DNA from 2 places in the Geobacillus sp. CCR genome. Region 1 is predicted to be linked to the other one. Evidence: predicted binding sites of a transcription regulator. Region 1 holds the regulator's gene; the other holds the start of a gene.
The links. The regulator NrdR, encoded in region 1, represses ribonucleotide reductase genes. The targets are predictions, from matches to a motif close to AACACNATATATNGTGTT.
Positions count from the first base shown of each region.

Region 2: a site for NrdR is predicted at 2,072-2,089, ahead of ACVBDQ_RS01375 (vitamin B12-dependent ribonucleotide reductase). Genes of this name have one in related genera too.

Region 1 covers NZ_JBREBQ010000007.1:59,197-65,547, forward strand. The annotation lists gene ACVBDQ_RS05485 (glyceraldehyde-3-phosphate dehydrogenase) at 31-1,059, shown strand; gene speD (adenosylmethionine decarboxylase) at 1,374-1,748, shown strand; gene ACVBDQ_RS05495 (hypothetical protein) at 1,872-2,270, shown strand; gene nrdR (transcriptional regulator NrdR) at 2,338-2,799, shown strand; gene ACVBDQ_RS05505 (replication initiation and membrane attachment family protein) at 2,904-4,289, shown strand; gene dnaI (primosomal protein DnaI) at 4,301-5,242, shown strand; gene ytxC (putative sporulation protein YtxC) at 5,576-6,351, shown strand, end outside.
Region 2 covers NZ_JBREBQ010000002.1:29,966-36,316, forward strand. The annotation lists gene ACVBDQ_RS01375 (vitamin B12-dependent ribonucleotide reductase) at 1-1,986, opposite strand, end outside; gene ACVBDQ_RS01380 (lipoate--protein ligase family protein) at 2,240-3,076, opposite strand; gene ACVBDQ_RS01385 (rhodanese-like domain-containing protein) at 3,286-3,660, shown strand; gene ACVBDQ_RS01390 (ROK family transcriptional regulator) at 3,717-4,904, opposite strand; gene gcvPB (aminomethyl-transferring glycine dehydrogenase subunit GcvPB) at 5,218-6,351, opposite strand, start outside.

The DNA.
Region 1 (6,351 bases):
TATAACATATATGAGAGGAGAACAAAGTGAATGAAGGCGAAAGTGGCGATTAACGGTTTCGGACGAATCGGACGGATGGTGTTCCGGCGCGCCATCAATTCCTCTGACCTCGACATTGTGGCGGTGAACGCCAGCTATCCGCCGGAAACGTTAGCCCATTTAGTGAAATATGACTCAAACCACGGTAAATTTGACGGTGAGGTCATCGCCTTGGAAGACGGCCTGCTCGTCAACGGCAAAAAAGTGAGGCTGTTAAACTCGCGCGACCCGAAACAGCTGCCGTGGAAAGAGCTTGATATCGATATTGTGATTGAAGCGACCGGAAAATTCAACGACCGCGAAAAGGCGAGCCTTCACCTTGAGGCAGGGGCGAAGCGCGTCATTTTAACCGCCCCGGGCAAAAATGAAGATGTGACGATCGTTGTTGGCGTCAACGAGCATATGCTTGACATCGACCGCCATTTCATCATTTCGAACGCCTCGTGTACGACAAACTGTTTGGCTCCGGTCGTCAAAGTGCTCGATGAAGCGTTTGGGATTGAAAACGGCCTGATGACGACAGTTCACGCGTATACGAACGACCAAAAAAACATCGACAACCCGCATAAAGATTTGCGCCGCGCCCGCTCATGCGCGCAGTCGATCATCCCGACGACAACGGGAGCGGCGAAAGCGCTTGGCCTAGTGCTGCCGCATTTAAAAGGGAAGCTTCATGGCATGGCGCTCCGCGTCCCGACGCCGAACGTCTCGCTCGTCGACTTGGTCGTCGACTTGAAGCGCGATGTGACGGTTGATGAGGTGAACGAGGCGCTGATCCGCGCTGCCAACGGCCCATTGAAAGGCATCTTGGATTTCACGATGGAGCCGCTTGTCTCGATCGATTTCAATACGAATCCGCATTCTGCGATTATCGACGGCCTGTCGACGATGGTGATGGAAGGGCGAAAAGTGAAAGTGCTCGCTTGGTATGACAATGAATGGGGCTATTCGTGCCGCGTCGTTGATTTAGCCCATCTTGTCGCGGCCAAAATGAATGAGCGTCTCAGCGTCAATGCGTAACAGCGGTTCGATGTGAAGCGCGCCGCCTGCGCTATGGCTTTTGCGATCCGCACAAACGGATCGGGCCACGGTGCGGGCGTGGGCGCTTTTTCTCTTTTTTATGCAAAAAAATTAAAAAAGCCTGTTGCAAAAACCCCCTAAACAAAGTATACTATGTCTCGTGAACTTCTTAACGGCAAGGGTAATGTGACTACTTAAAGGGTTAGGACCTCTTAGGACTAACTTTCCCCCGTGGTAGTTATACATGCCATTTTGCAACTCACCTTCTGTTTTTTTATTTGTTTGAGAAAATTGGTTAAAGGGGGATTCTTTTCATGGACACGATGGGTCGTCACGTTATCTCGGAACTTTGGGGATGCGACTTTGACAAACTGAATGATATTGATTTTATTGAAAAAACGTTCGTTGACGCCGCGTTAAAGTCGGGAGCGGAGATTCGCGAAGTGGCGTTCCATAAATTCGCTCCGCAAGGCGTAAGCGGGGTCGTCATTATTTCGGAATCGCATTTGACGATTCACACCTTTCCCGAACACGGCTATGCGAGCATTGATGTGTATACATGCGGCCATTTAGACCCGACGATTGCCGCCGATTACATTGCCGAAATGCTGGGCGCGCAAACGCGGGAAACGATTGAACTTCCGCGCGGCATGCGCCCGATCGAAGTGAAAAAGGCGCAGGCGCTGTAATTGGATAATGATAAACCGAAAGGAGCGTAAGCGAAACGCTCCTTTTTTTGCGCCCTCGGCGGTACAACAGCGGCGAAAATCATGGTATGATGGAAGAAAAAGAATGACTAGGGAGACGTGGCAATGAGCATGTGGAAAACACTCAAATACGCCTTCACAAACCATTGTGAAACGCGGGAAAATCATGAAGATGAAGAGCTAAGAAGCCATTATTACAAAGCGACGAACCGCGCCGTCATCGATGCGGTCAAGGAGCTGCTCTCGTCGCTGCCCGGCGCCGAGCTCGTTTCTGTTTCCGAAGAGCGCGGCGAAATTTGTGCGCAAACAAAGCGCGGCAAAAAGTTGTTCATCGTCGCTACCGTCATTTCCGTGCGGCCGTTTGAAACGGCGGTCGACTTTTCCGCGACGACGGAGACGAAGCTATTGCCGTTTGATTTTGGGCATAGCCGGGCGGTCATTCTCGATTTGTATCGGAAGCTCGACGCCCGCCTGCCCTATATCGGTTCCGGACTGAACAGCTAACTATATCTTGTCTGCTTTCGTCCATTCCGGTATGATAGAAAATAAGAAGATCAACGGAGTGGATGTTATGCGATGTCCTTCATGCCATCATCAAGGCACGCGCGTGCTTGACTCGCGCCCGGTTGAAGAGGGTCGTTCGATCCGCCGCCGGCGGGAGTGCGAACAGTGCCATTATCGGTTTACGACGTTTGAGCGGATCGAGGAGCCGCCGCTGATTGTTGTGAAAAAAGAGGGAACGCGCGAAGAATTCAGCCGGGAGAAAATTTTGCGCGGCTTGATCAAAGCGTGCGAGAAGCGGCCGGTGGCGCTCGAGGAGCTTGAAAAAGTGACGCAGGAAATTGAGCGCGAACTGCGCAATCAAGGCGTCTCGGAAGTGAAAAGCGAAACGATCGGCGAAATGGTGATGGAGCGCCTGTCACACATCGATGAGGTCGCCTATGTCCGCTTCGCTTCCGTCTATCGGCAGTTTAAAGATATTAATGTGTTCATTGAAGAACTGAAAGAGCTGATCAAAAAAGGGCAACGGTAAAAAGGGCTTTGGCGTTAGGCGGCAAGCCCTTTTTTCAACGTCTTTTCGGCAGGAAAGGGGAGAGCCGGTTTGAAACGAATACGGCGGAATGGAAGGTCGGAGCGATGCAGCACCATTGGAAAGAGCTGATTGCTGTCGACCGTTATACCGTGCAAAGCCGTGGGGTGTTGCAAGAGGTGGACCGTAAAGTGCTGACGCTGCTTTACCAGCCGCTCATCGGCTGCCGGGCGTTGGCGCTTTATATGACGCTTTGGGGGGAGCTTGAGCTGCTTGACGGCCAGGAAGCGACCCATCATCGGCTTATGGCGCTCATGCAGTGCGGACTGCCGGACATTTACAGCGAACGGTTGAAACTCGAAGGAATCGGGCTGCTCGACACATACGTCCACGCTCCAGAGGCGGATGAACCGAAGCTGTTTCTTTATGAGCTGCGTCCGCCGCTGGCGCCAGACCAGTTTTTCCGCGACGAGATGTTGAGCGTTTTTTTGCACCGGCAAGTCGGCCGCCACTTGTTTATCCAGCTGAGCAACTTTTTTGCCCGTCCGTCCATTGATGAAACGAAATTCACCCAGGTGACGCGGTCGTTTTCCGACGTGTTTTCGGCCGTGCCCGCTGAACAAATCGTCGCCGGCCTCAGCGAAGAAGCCGGGCCCGAGCTGCTTGAAGGGAAGGATCACATCAGGCGGGATGAGGCGTCGTATGTGCTCGATGATGATGTATTCGACTTTGAGCTGTTTTTTGCCGGCCTGTCCAAGCAGCTTGTGCCGCGCCGGGCTGTGACAGCGAAAGTGAAGGAAGCGATTAAAAAGCTGGCGTTTTTATACGGCATTCCGCCGCTTGAGATGCAAAAACTGGTCCTTGGCGTCATCGATCCGGCCTATCATATCGATATTGACGCGTTGCGCCGGGCGGCGCGCGAATGGTATGAGCTCGAACATGGCGGTGTCGAGCCGCGCCTCGTCGAACGAGTGCAGCCGCTCGCCTACCGGACGATGGAAAACATCGAACCGCGCACAAAAGAGGAGCAACTAATGAAACAGCTGGAAACAATTTCCCCGCGCCAGCTGCTGAAAGAGATTTCAGGCGGCGCTGAGCCGTCGCTTGCTGATTTGCAGTTGATCGAAGACATTATGTTCCAGCAGCAGCTGCTCCCCGGAGTTGTCAACGTGCTCATTTATTATGTCATGCTCCGGACGAATATGAAGCTGTCGAAAAAATACGTAGAAAAAATCGCCAGCCATTGGGCGCGCAAAAAGGTGAAAACCGTGAAGGAAGCAATGGAACTGGCGAAAGAAGAGGCGAAAACATACCAAAACTGGGCGAACGAAAAGGAAAAAGGGACGCGGACGGTGCGCAAAGTCGTGCGCACGGAAATCGTCCCGGACTGGCTGAACATGGATTACAGCCAGCCGGATGATGATGATTTTGACGTCGAACAGGCGCGCAAAGAGCTTGAGGAACGGCTGAAAAAATACCGTGATGAATCATAGAGGGAAAAGCCATGGAACGAGTAAACCACCTGTTGCAGCGGTTGCTTGGCAATCAACGGTTTAAACAACGCTACGAACAAATGAAACGCTACATTTTGGAGCATCCGGACGTGCAGCCGTTTTTGCGGGCGCACGAACGGCAATTGTCGGCCGATGCGGTTGACCGCAGCTTGATGAAGCTGTATGAGTTCATCGAGCAGCACGGGAATTGCCGCCAATGTCCGGGCCTTGAGCGATGCAACAACATGCTGCCGGGGTACCATCCAAATTTGGTGGTCAACGGTGGAAGGATCGACGTTGAGTACGACCGCTGCCCCAAAAAAGTGCAGCATGACGAGCGAAAACGGCAAGAGTCGCTCATTCAAAGCATGTTCATGCCGCGCGAAATCTTGCGTGCTTCGCTCTCTGACGTCGATCTCAATGACGATGGGCGGATCAAAGCGATCCGATTTGCCGAGCGGTTTGTGGCGGAATACGAGCCAGGGAAAAAAATGAAAGGCTTGTATTTGCACGGATCGTTTGGGGTGGGCAAAACGTATTTGCTCGCCGCGATCGCCAACGAGCTGGCGAAGCGAAACGTTTCGTCGCTGATCGTCTACGTGCCCGAGCTGTTTCGTGAGATGAAACATTCGCTTCAAGACCAGACGATGAACGAAAAGCTTGATTATATCAAAAAAGTGCCGGTGCTGATGCTCGATGACCTTGGGGCGGAGGCGATGTCAAGCTGGGTGCGCGATGATGTATTTGGCCCGATCTTGCAATACCGGATGTTTGAAAACTTGCCGACGTTTTTCACGTCGAACTTTGATATGCAGCAGCTCGCCCATCATTTGACGTATTCGCAGCGCGGCGAAGAAGAGAAGGTGAAGGCGGCGCGCATTATGGAGCGAATCCGCTATTTGGCCTATCCGATTGAAATCACTGGACCGAACCGCCGTGAGCAAAATATATAAAGGCGATTTGAAACGTTGCCGTTTGCACAGGCATGTTGATTAACCCATAAAAACTAGTTGAGCAGGTTCTGTTTCTAGCTTTTCTGCCGTAGTCGGCAAGCGGTTCGTTTGCCGACTGGGGCTGACCCAAAAGGGTAATTTCCCTTAAACAAAACACAACATATTTGTTTTATGCCTGTATACGGTAATAAGAAAGGGTGTCCCGATCCTTTTGGGGCACCCTCTCCTCGAACAATGAACGCCGCTAAGCTTTGTGGTTTTTTAGTCTAAACAGCCCGTTGTCCCCATATATATAAACCAAGCATTCCTTTCGGGCTAAAGGGGGGACAGCGGGTGATCGAAATCCATTTTGACGAGGCAAGCGAGGCGGAAAAATTGGTTGGGCTGCTAGATCACCGGCAACCGGATGACGGTCCGCTGTTTCATGCCGCTTATGACGGGAACAAAACCGTGGCGGTTTACATACAGGGCGAGGAGAAGCGTGTGCTTGAGGAGCATATCATCCCAGCGATGACGGCGTTTATGCAGGAGGTGATGGAAGACCGGCTGCTGCTATCCATCATTGCCAATGTTTTTTATTTCCGCGACGTCGAAGAACAGCAGCAAATTTTGGCCCTCGCTCATTCGTTTTTGGACGGCGAGCGGAGCGATTACCGGAAAAGCGCGGCGTTTGCCGCCTCGCGCACCGTGATGTTGCGCGACGCTTTTGCCTCCTTTTTGCGCGACGGCTTGTCATTTTCGTTTTCTTCGTTCGTTACGTTCCGGTTAAAGCCGTATATGGAGCGCCTCCAACATTATGTCGAGCTGGCGATTGATGAATACAAGCTGGAGCAGGAGTATCAAAATTTTGTGCAAATGCTGCGCGACTGCCTGGCTGGCCGGACGCCGCAATGGCCGCGCCTGTATTTGGTGCACGATCCGCCGCACTTCGTATTTTACGACAGCGAGCGGCGGGAGCTGTCGGCGGCGGAAGTGAGACAGTTGATCGACCGCCATCTCGTCTTCAGCCAGCCGATGTATATTGATGCATCGGTGCTCGCTCCGCTTGTCTCGCTCGCTCCGGCGGAAATTGAGCTGTACACCGATCATCCGGATGACGGCATGGTGCA
Region 2 (6,351 bases), on a different contig from region 1:
CCCGGTTGAGACGCCGACCATCGTTCCCGTCGATCCTGTCGGCGCCACCGTCAGCAAGTGCGAGTTGCGGATGCCGTATTTCAAAATATCTTGACGAATATCTTCCGGCATCCGTTTCATGTAGCCGGTGTTGATGAACGCTTCACGCAGCTTGCGCGTCTCTTCCTCCGTTTCGCCGACCAAAAACGGGAAGCTGCCTTTTTCTTTCGCCAGCTCGATCGATGCCCGGTATGCGGTCGTGGCGATCGTGCGGAACAGCTCATCGACAAGCTGGTTTCCTTCCTCAGAGCCGTACGCTTTTTCGCAGTAAATGAGCAAGTCTGCAAGCCCCATGACGCCAAGGCCGATGCGGCGCTCGCCGAGCGCTTGTTTTTTGTTTTCCTCAAGGAAGTACGGCGTGGCGTCAATGACGTTGTCTTGCATCCGCACCCCGATTTCGACCGTGCGTTTCAGTTTTTCGTAGTCAATGACCTTCCGTTCTTTGTCGACCATGTTCGCCAAGTTAATGGCGGCCAGATTGCACACCGAATACGGTGCCAACGGTTGTTCCCCGCACGGGTTGGTCGCAACGACTTTTTGCCCGTACGCGCGGGCGTTCGTCATTTCGTTGGCGTTGTCGATGAAGAAAATGCCCGGCTCGGCCGAATACGTCGCGCAAATGTTGATCAGCTTCCACAGTTCGCGGGCGCGGATTTTCCGGTAGACGCGGACGCGATAGCCCATTTTCTCCCATTCGCGTACATCGCCGACTTCATGCCATTTTTCGTTGTAAATGCGCATTTCCTCTTCGGAATAGGTTTCCACGTCCGGGAAGCGGAGCGCGTATTCTTCGTCCTTTTCGACCGCTTCCATGAACTCTTTCGTCAAGCAGACGGAAATGTTCGCACCGGTCAAAAAGTCTGGGTTGTGCACCGTATATGTACCGCCGGTGCGCAGTTTTTCTTCGGCGTCTTTGATGATGTCTTCGGTGAAACCGCCGTAGTCAGGCGCGTTCTTGTATCGGACGATCGCTTCGTACATCGCCCGCTCCCGCTCGGTGAGCGGCGTAAATTTCAGTTTGTCGCGCGCTGCTTTTTTGATGCCTTCGTCTTCCATATTTTCGAGCAGGTAGCGCAAAATGCGCGGGTTTTGCATTTTCGAGACGATGAATTCGATAATGTCCGGGTGCCAGTCGGCCAGCATAATCATTTGGGCGCCGCGGCGGGAGCCACCTTGCTCGACAAGGTGGGTCAGCTTCGCAATATCGTCAAGCCACGAGACCGACCCGGACGATTTGCCGTTCACCCCGCGCGCAAGCGTATGGCGCGGCCGCAATGTCGAGCCGTTCGTCCCAACGCCGCCGCCGCGGCTCATGATTTCCATCACCTGCTTCCGATGTTCGGAAATTCCTTCGCGCGAGTCTTTCACAAACGGCATCACATAGCAGTTGAAATACGTCACTTCCTTGCCCGAACCCGCCCCGTACAACACGCGGCCGGCCGGAACAAAATTCAAGCTTGCGAGCTCTTGATAAAACTTTTCGAACCACTCTTTCCGCTTTTCTTCTGTCTTTTCCACCGCCGCCAGCCCAGTCGCATTGCGCTTGGCGATTTGCTCATAGAAAATTTCGAGCGGCTTATCAATAATGTCGAGCGACCGAACCACAATGCCGGTCTCCGCCTCTTCCCCTTCGAGCACGTGCCGGTATTCGTCTTCAATCAACACGCGCGCCTTTTTCGCCTCCCAATCGATGTCGACGATAAACCCGAGCCCTCGTGCCGGGAATTTCGGATCCTCCTTGATCGTCAACACGACGAAATCGCCCGGTGTGAGCGTCAGCTTCTCCGTATCTTTGAATGAATACCGGTCAAGCATGACCAAACGGGATACGCCTTTATGGGTGATGTGCATATCCGGCGTAATCGGATGCACTTGCGGAAATAGGCGGATATCCTCGTTCAGCTTGTCAATATTGATCTTCATTTTTTCGGATGACGCCACCGTCATTCTCCTATCTCTCCTCTTTTATATAATCTCTCATGTTTTTGGCAAAGTTGTCCTGTCTTCTCTACCTTACCATATCAAACAGAAAAAAACAATATATAGTATGATTTTTTATGAAAATCATACTATATATTGTTAAAGAGAACAAATGATTTCATTTTGTCAAGCAAAAAAAACAAAACACGGCGAAAAGCGGAGAAAAACGGGGGAGTGCCGCTGTTTTTGCCGGAAAACGAACGATTTACCGCGTCGCTGCTCAGCGCTTGAAGTTCCATTCGTCGCTTTCGTATTTCGTCCGCGCCAGCTCTTCGACGTACGCCCGCTCTTCGGCGGTGAGCGTGTACGGTTCCAATACGATGTTCAATCCTTTTTCAAATCCTTTGTAAAACGCCTCTTTCGCTTCCTCGATCGTCACCGTGCGGCTCGTCAACTCATTGATCGCGACCGCCTTCTTTTTAAAATCGCGCTGCAGACGCTCTTTCACCCGCTCGTTTGGATATTTAAACAAGCTGAACAGCAGCTCTTCGTCCAGATCAAGCAAAATCGATCCGTGCTGCAAAATGACGCCTTTTTGCCGCGTTTGCGCGCTGCCGGCGATTTTCCGCCCCTCAACGACAAGCTCGTACCATGACGGCGCGTCAAAACAAACGGCCGAGCGCGGGCTGCGCAAATCTGCCTTCTCTTCTTCCGTTTTCGGCACGGCAAAATACGCATCCAACCCAAGATAGCGAAATCCCTCTAAAATTCCTTGCGAAATGACGCGGTATGCTTCCGTCACCGTCTTCGGCATCGCCGGGTGCGACTCGGAGACGATCACGCTGTATGTCAATTCTTTATCGTGCAGGACGCCGCGCCCGCCAGTCGGCCGACGGACAAAGCCGAGACCGTGCCGTTTGACCGCCTCTAAATCAATTTCTTTCTCCACTTTTTGAAAATAACCAATCGACAACGTCGGCGGATTCCAGCCATAAAAGCGGATCGTCGGCGGAATTTTGCCTTCGCTGTGCCAATCGAGAAGCGCCTCATCGAGCGCCATATTGAACGCCGGCGGGCAATAGCCGGAATCGATAAAGCGCCATACTTCTTTTGCCATCGTTCCACCTTCTCTATTGTTCCATACTCTAAACGCTGCGGCGGCTTGTCGACCACCGCCAAGGGGCGGGACGCTTTTGGCCGCCTTTATTAGTTTAGCAAACAACGCCGGTGAAGGAAAGAAAAATGGCATCGCGAAAACCTCTTTGCTTCCCGGCGGCGACTTTATATAATAGGAAATAGCAGACGAAGCGAAAGGAGGCATGACGGGTGGAAGCATTGCTCATTATTCTCGGCGCAATCATCGTGTATTCCGTCATTACGTACTTCTGGCAGAAGAGAATTGTCAAAGCATTGACAGAGGAAGAGTTCCGCGCCGGTTATCGAAAAGCGCAACTCGTCGACGTCCGCGAACCGGATGAGTTTGCGGCTGGACATATTTTAGGGGCTCGCAACATCCCGCTCACGCAGCTTCGCATGCGCATGAAAGAATTGCGCAAAGACCAGCCGATCTATTTGTACTGCCAAAACGGACTGCGCAGCGGGCGAGCCGCGCAAATGCTCTACCGAAAAGGATACCGCGACTTGTACCATTTAAAAGGCGGATTTAAAACATGGACCGGGAAAGTGAAGAAAAAAGCGTAGCCCGTTAACCAAAAAGGCGCTCTGCCCAAACAGGCAGGCGCCTCTTTTCGCATGCGCTAGACCGCCGCAAATTCCGGCGGCAGGACGACCGCCTCAAGCACCGAAGCAGCCGCGCCGATGGCGCAGCTTTTCTCTTTCAGCTTGGAGGAGATGATGGACGGCTCGCTTTCTTTTTTGACGAGAATCCGCTTTCTCACTTCTTGGCGCGCCGGACCGATCACATACTCGCCCGCTTGGGCAATCGGACCGCCGATGATGACTGCTTCTGGATTGTACGCATAAATCACCTGCAACAATCCAACGCCGAGATAGCGCCCCGTTTCCTCCAAAATGCGCGCCAGCTGTTCATCGCTTTCTGCTGCCAACGCCATCGCAGCGATGGAAAAGCGTTCATCGAGCCATTCAGAACGCCCTTCTTCAGCCAAACGGCGCTCAATGTATTTTTCCGACGCATACATTTCCCAGCAGCCGATGTTGCCGCAGCTGCAGCGAATGCCGTTGACATCGATCGTATGATGGCCGATTTCACCAGCTAGGCCGCTGACACCCCGATAGAGCTGATGGTGAAGAACGACGCCGGCGCCAATGCCGATTCCGGCGCTGATGTAAACAAAGTGGGCGAACTCGTTGCCGGCGCCGAACCACTTTTCTCCAAGCGCCGCCAGTTTCGCCTCATTCTCGACAATGACAGGACGCTCAGGCCACCGTTGCCGCAAAACAGCCGCCAAGGCGACATCGTCCCAGCGCAAGTTCGGAGCAAACACAACGGTCCCGCTTTCGGTATGGACGACGCCCGGCACGCCGATGCCGATTCCCATCACACCGTACGGTGTCGCCGGCGCCCGGCGGATGGCCGCCTCGATGAGCTCCATCATTTCGCCGATGATCGCCTCCTGCCCTTCAGACGGGCGGAACGAACGCCGTTGCTCCCAAAGAATGTCCGCGTTTAAATTGGTCAACACGGCATACAAATAGTTCACCCCCAGCTCAACGCCGATAAGCGAGCCGGCGTCGGCGTTGAAGCGAAGCATGAGCGGCCGGCGCCCGCCGGTTGACTCGCCGATTCCGCTTTCATGGACGAAATGCTCGGCGATCAGTTCGTCAACAAGCGCGGAGACAGTGGCCTTGTTCAATCCGGTTGTCTTGGCGATATCGGCGCGCGAAATCGGATGCTGGTCGCGAATCAATTTTAAGACGAGCTGTTTATTCATTTTTTTTACAAGAGAAATGTTTCCTGTCCGCACGTCTCTGTCATCCTTTTCATTTGATTGATCGAATGTGTCTTGCGAAAGGGCAGGGGCGCCTCGCTATTATGGCGGTTGCTGCATCCGTCGATTCCTGCCGTGCAGGCTTCTTGGCCATCCGCTTTTTCACTCAAGCCGTCGGGCGCCCGTGCACCGACTGTTAAGGCTAACTTCTCCATATGGACACATGCTTTTTCTTTCTTGATCTTAGTTTATATAATAAACTAATTCGACGTTTTTGTCAATGGCTCATCCGGCGTACAAAGAAACGGCCCGCTCCGTTAGGGAGCGAGCGCTCATCAATGCTCAAACGTCAGTTATTGCTATGTTTCGGTTTTTGGTAGCGCAAAATCGGCTTGCGCGCTGCGGTCGTTTCATCAAGTCGCTTCACAACGGTCGTATGCGGCGCTTCTTGAACGATTTCCGGATTTTCCTCCGCCTCTTTGGCAATTTGGATCATGGCGTCAATAAACGCGTCAAGCGTCTCTTTCGACTCCGTCTCCGTCGGCTCAATCATCATGCACTCTTCGACGATGAGCGGGAAGTAAATCGTCGGCGGATGGAAGCCGAAATCAAGCAGCCGTTTCGCGATGTCAAGCGTTCTGACGCCAAGTTTCTTTTGCCGCTTGCCGGATAAGACAAACTCATGCTTGCAATGGCGGTCATACGGCAAATCGTAATACTCGGCAAGACGGCGCATCATATAGTTGGCGTTTAACACGGCGTATTCGCTCACCGCTTTCAAACCGTCCGGCCCCATCGAGCGGATGTACGTGTACGCCCGGACGTTGATGCCGAAATTGCCGTAAAACGGCTTGACGCGGCCGATCGACTGCGGGCGGTCGTCATCGAGATAATAGCCGTTTTCTCCTTTTTCGATGACCGGCTTCGGCAAAAACGGAACGAGGTCGGCTTTCACCCCGACCGGGCCTGAGCCTGGGCCTCCGCCGCCGTGCGGGCCGGTGAACGTTTTATGCAAGTTCAAATGAACGACGTCAAAGCCCATGTCCCCCGGGCGCGCCTTGCCAAGAATCGCGTTTAAATTCGCCCCGTCATAATACAGCTTGCCGCCGGCTGCGTGGACGATTTCAGCCACTTCGACGATCTGCTCTTCAAACAGCCCGAGCGTATTCGGATTCGTGAGCATAAGCGCCGCTGTATCCGGACCGACGACGCGCTTTAAGTCCTCTAAATCAACAAGTCCATCGGCGGTCGATTTGACCGTCACCGTCTCAAAACCGGCGACCGTTGCCGACGCCGGGTTCGTCCCGTGCGCTGAATCCGGGACGATCACTTTCGTCCGGTTGAAGTCGCCGTTTGCTTCATGGTAAGCGCGGATCATCATCAGCCCGGTCCACTCGCCGTGGGCGCCGGCCGCCGGCTGCAAGGTGACCGCATCCATGCCCGTGATTTCTTTTAAATGCTCTTGCAAGTCGTACATCAACTC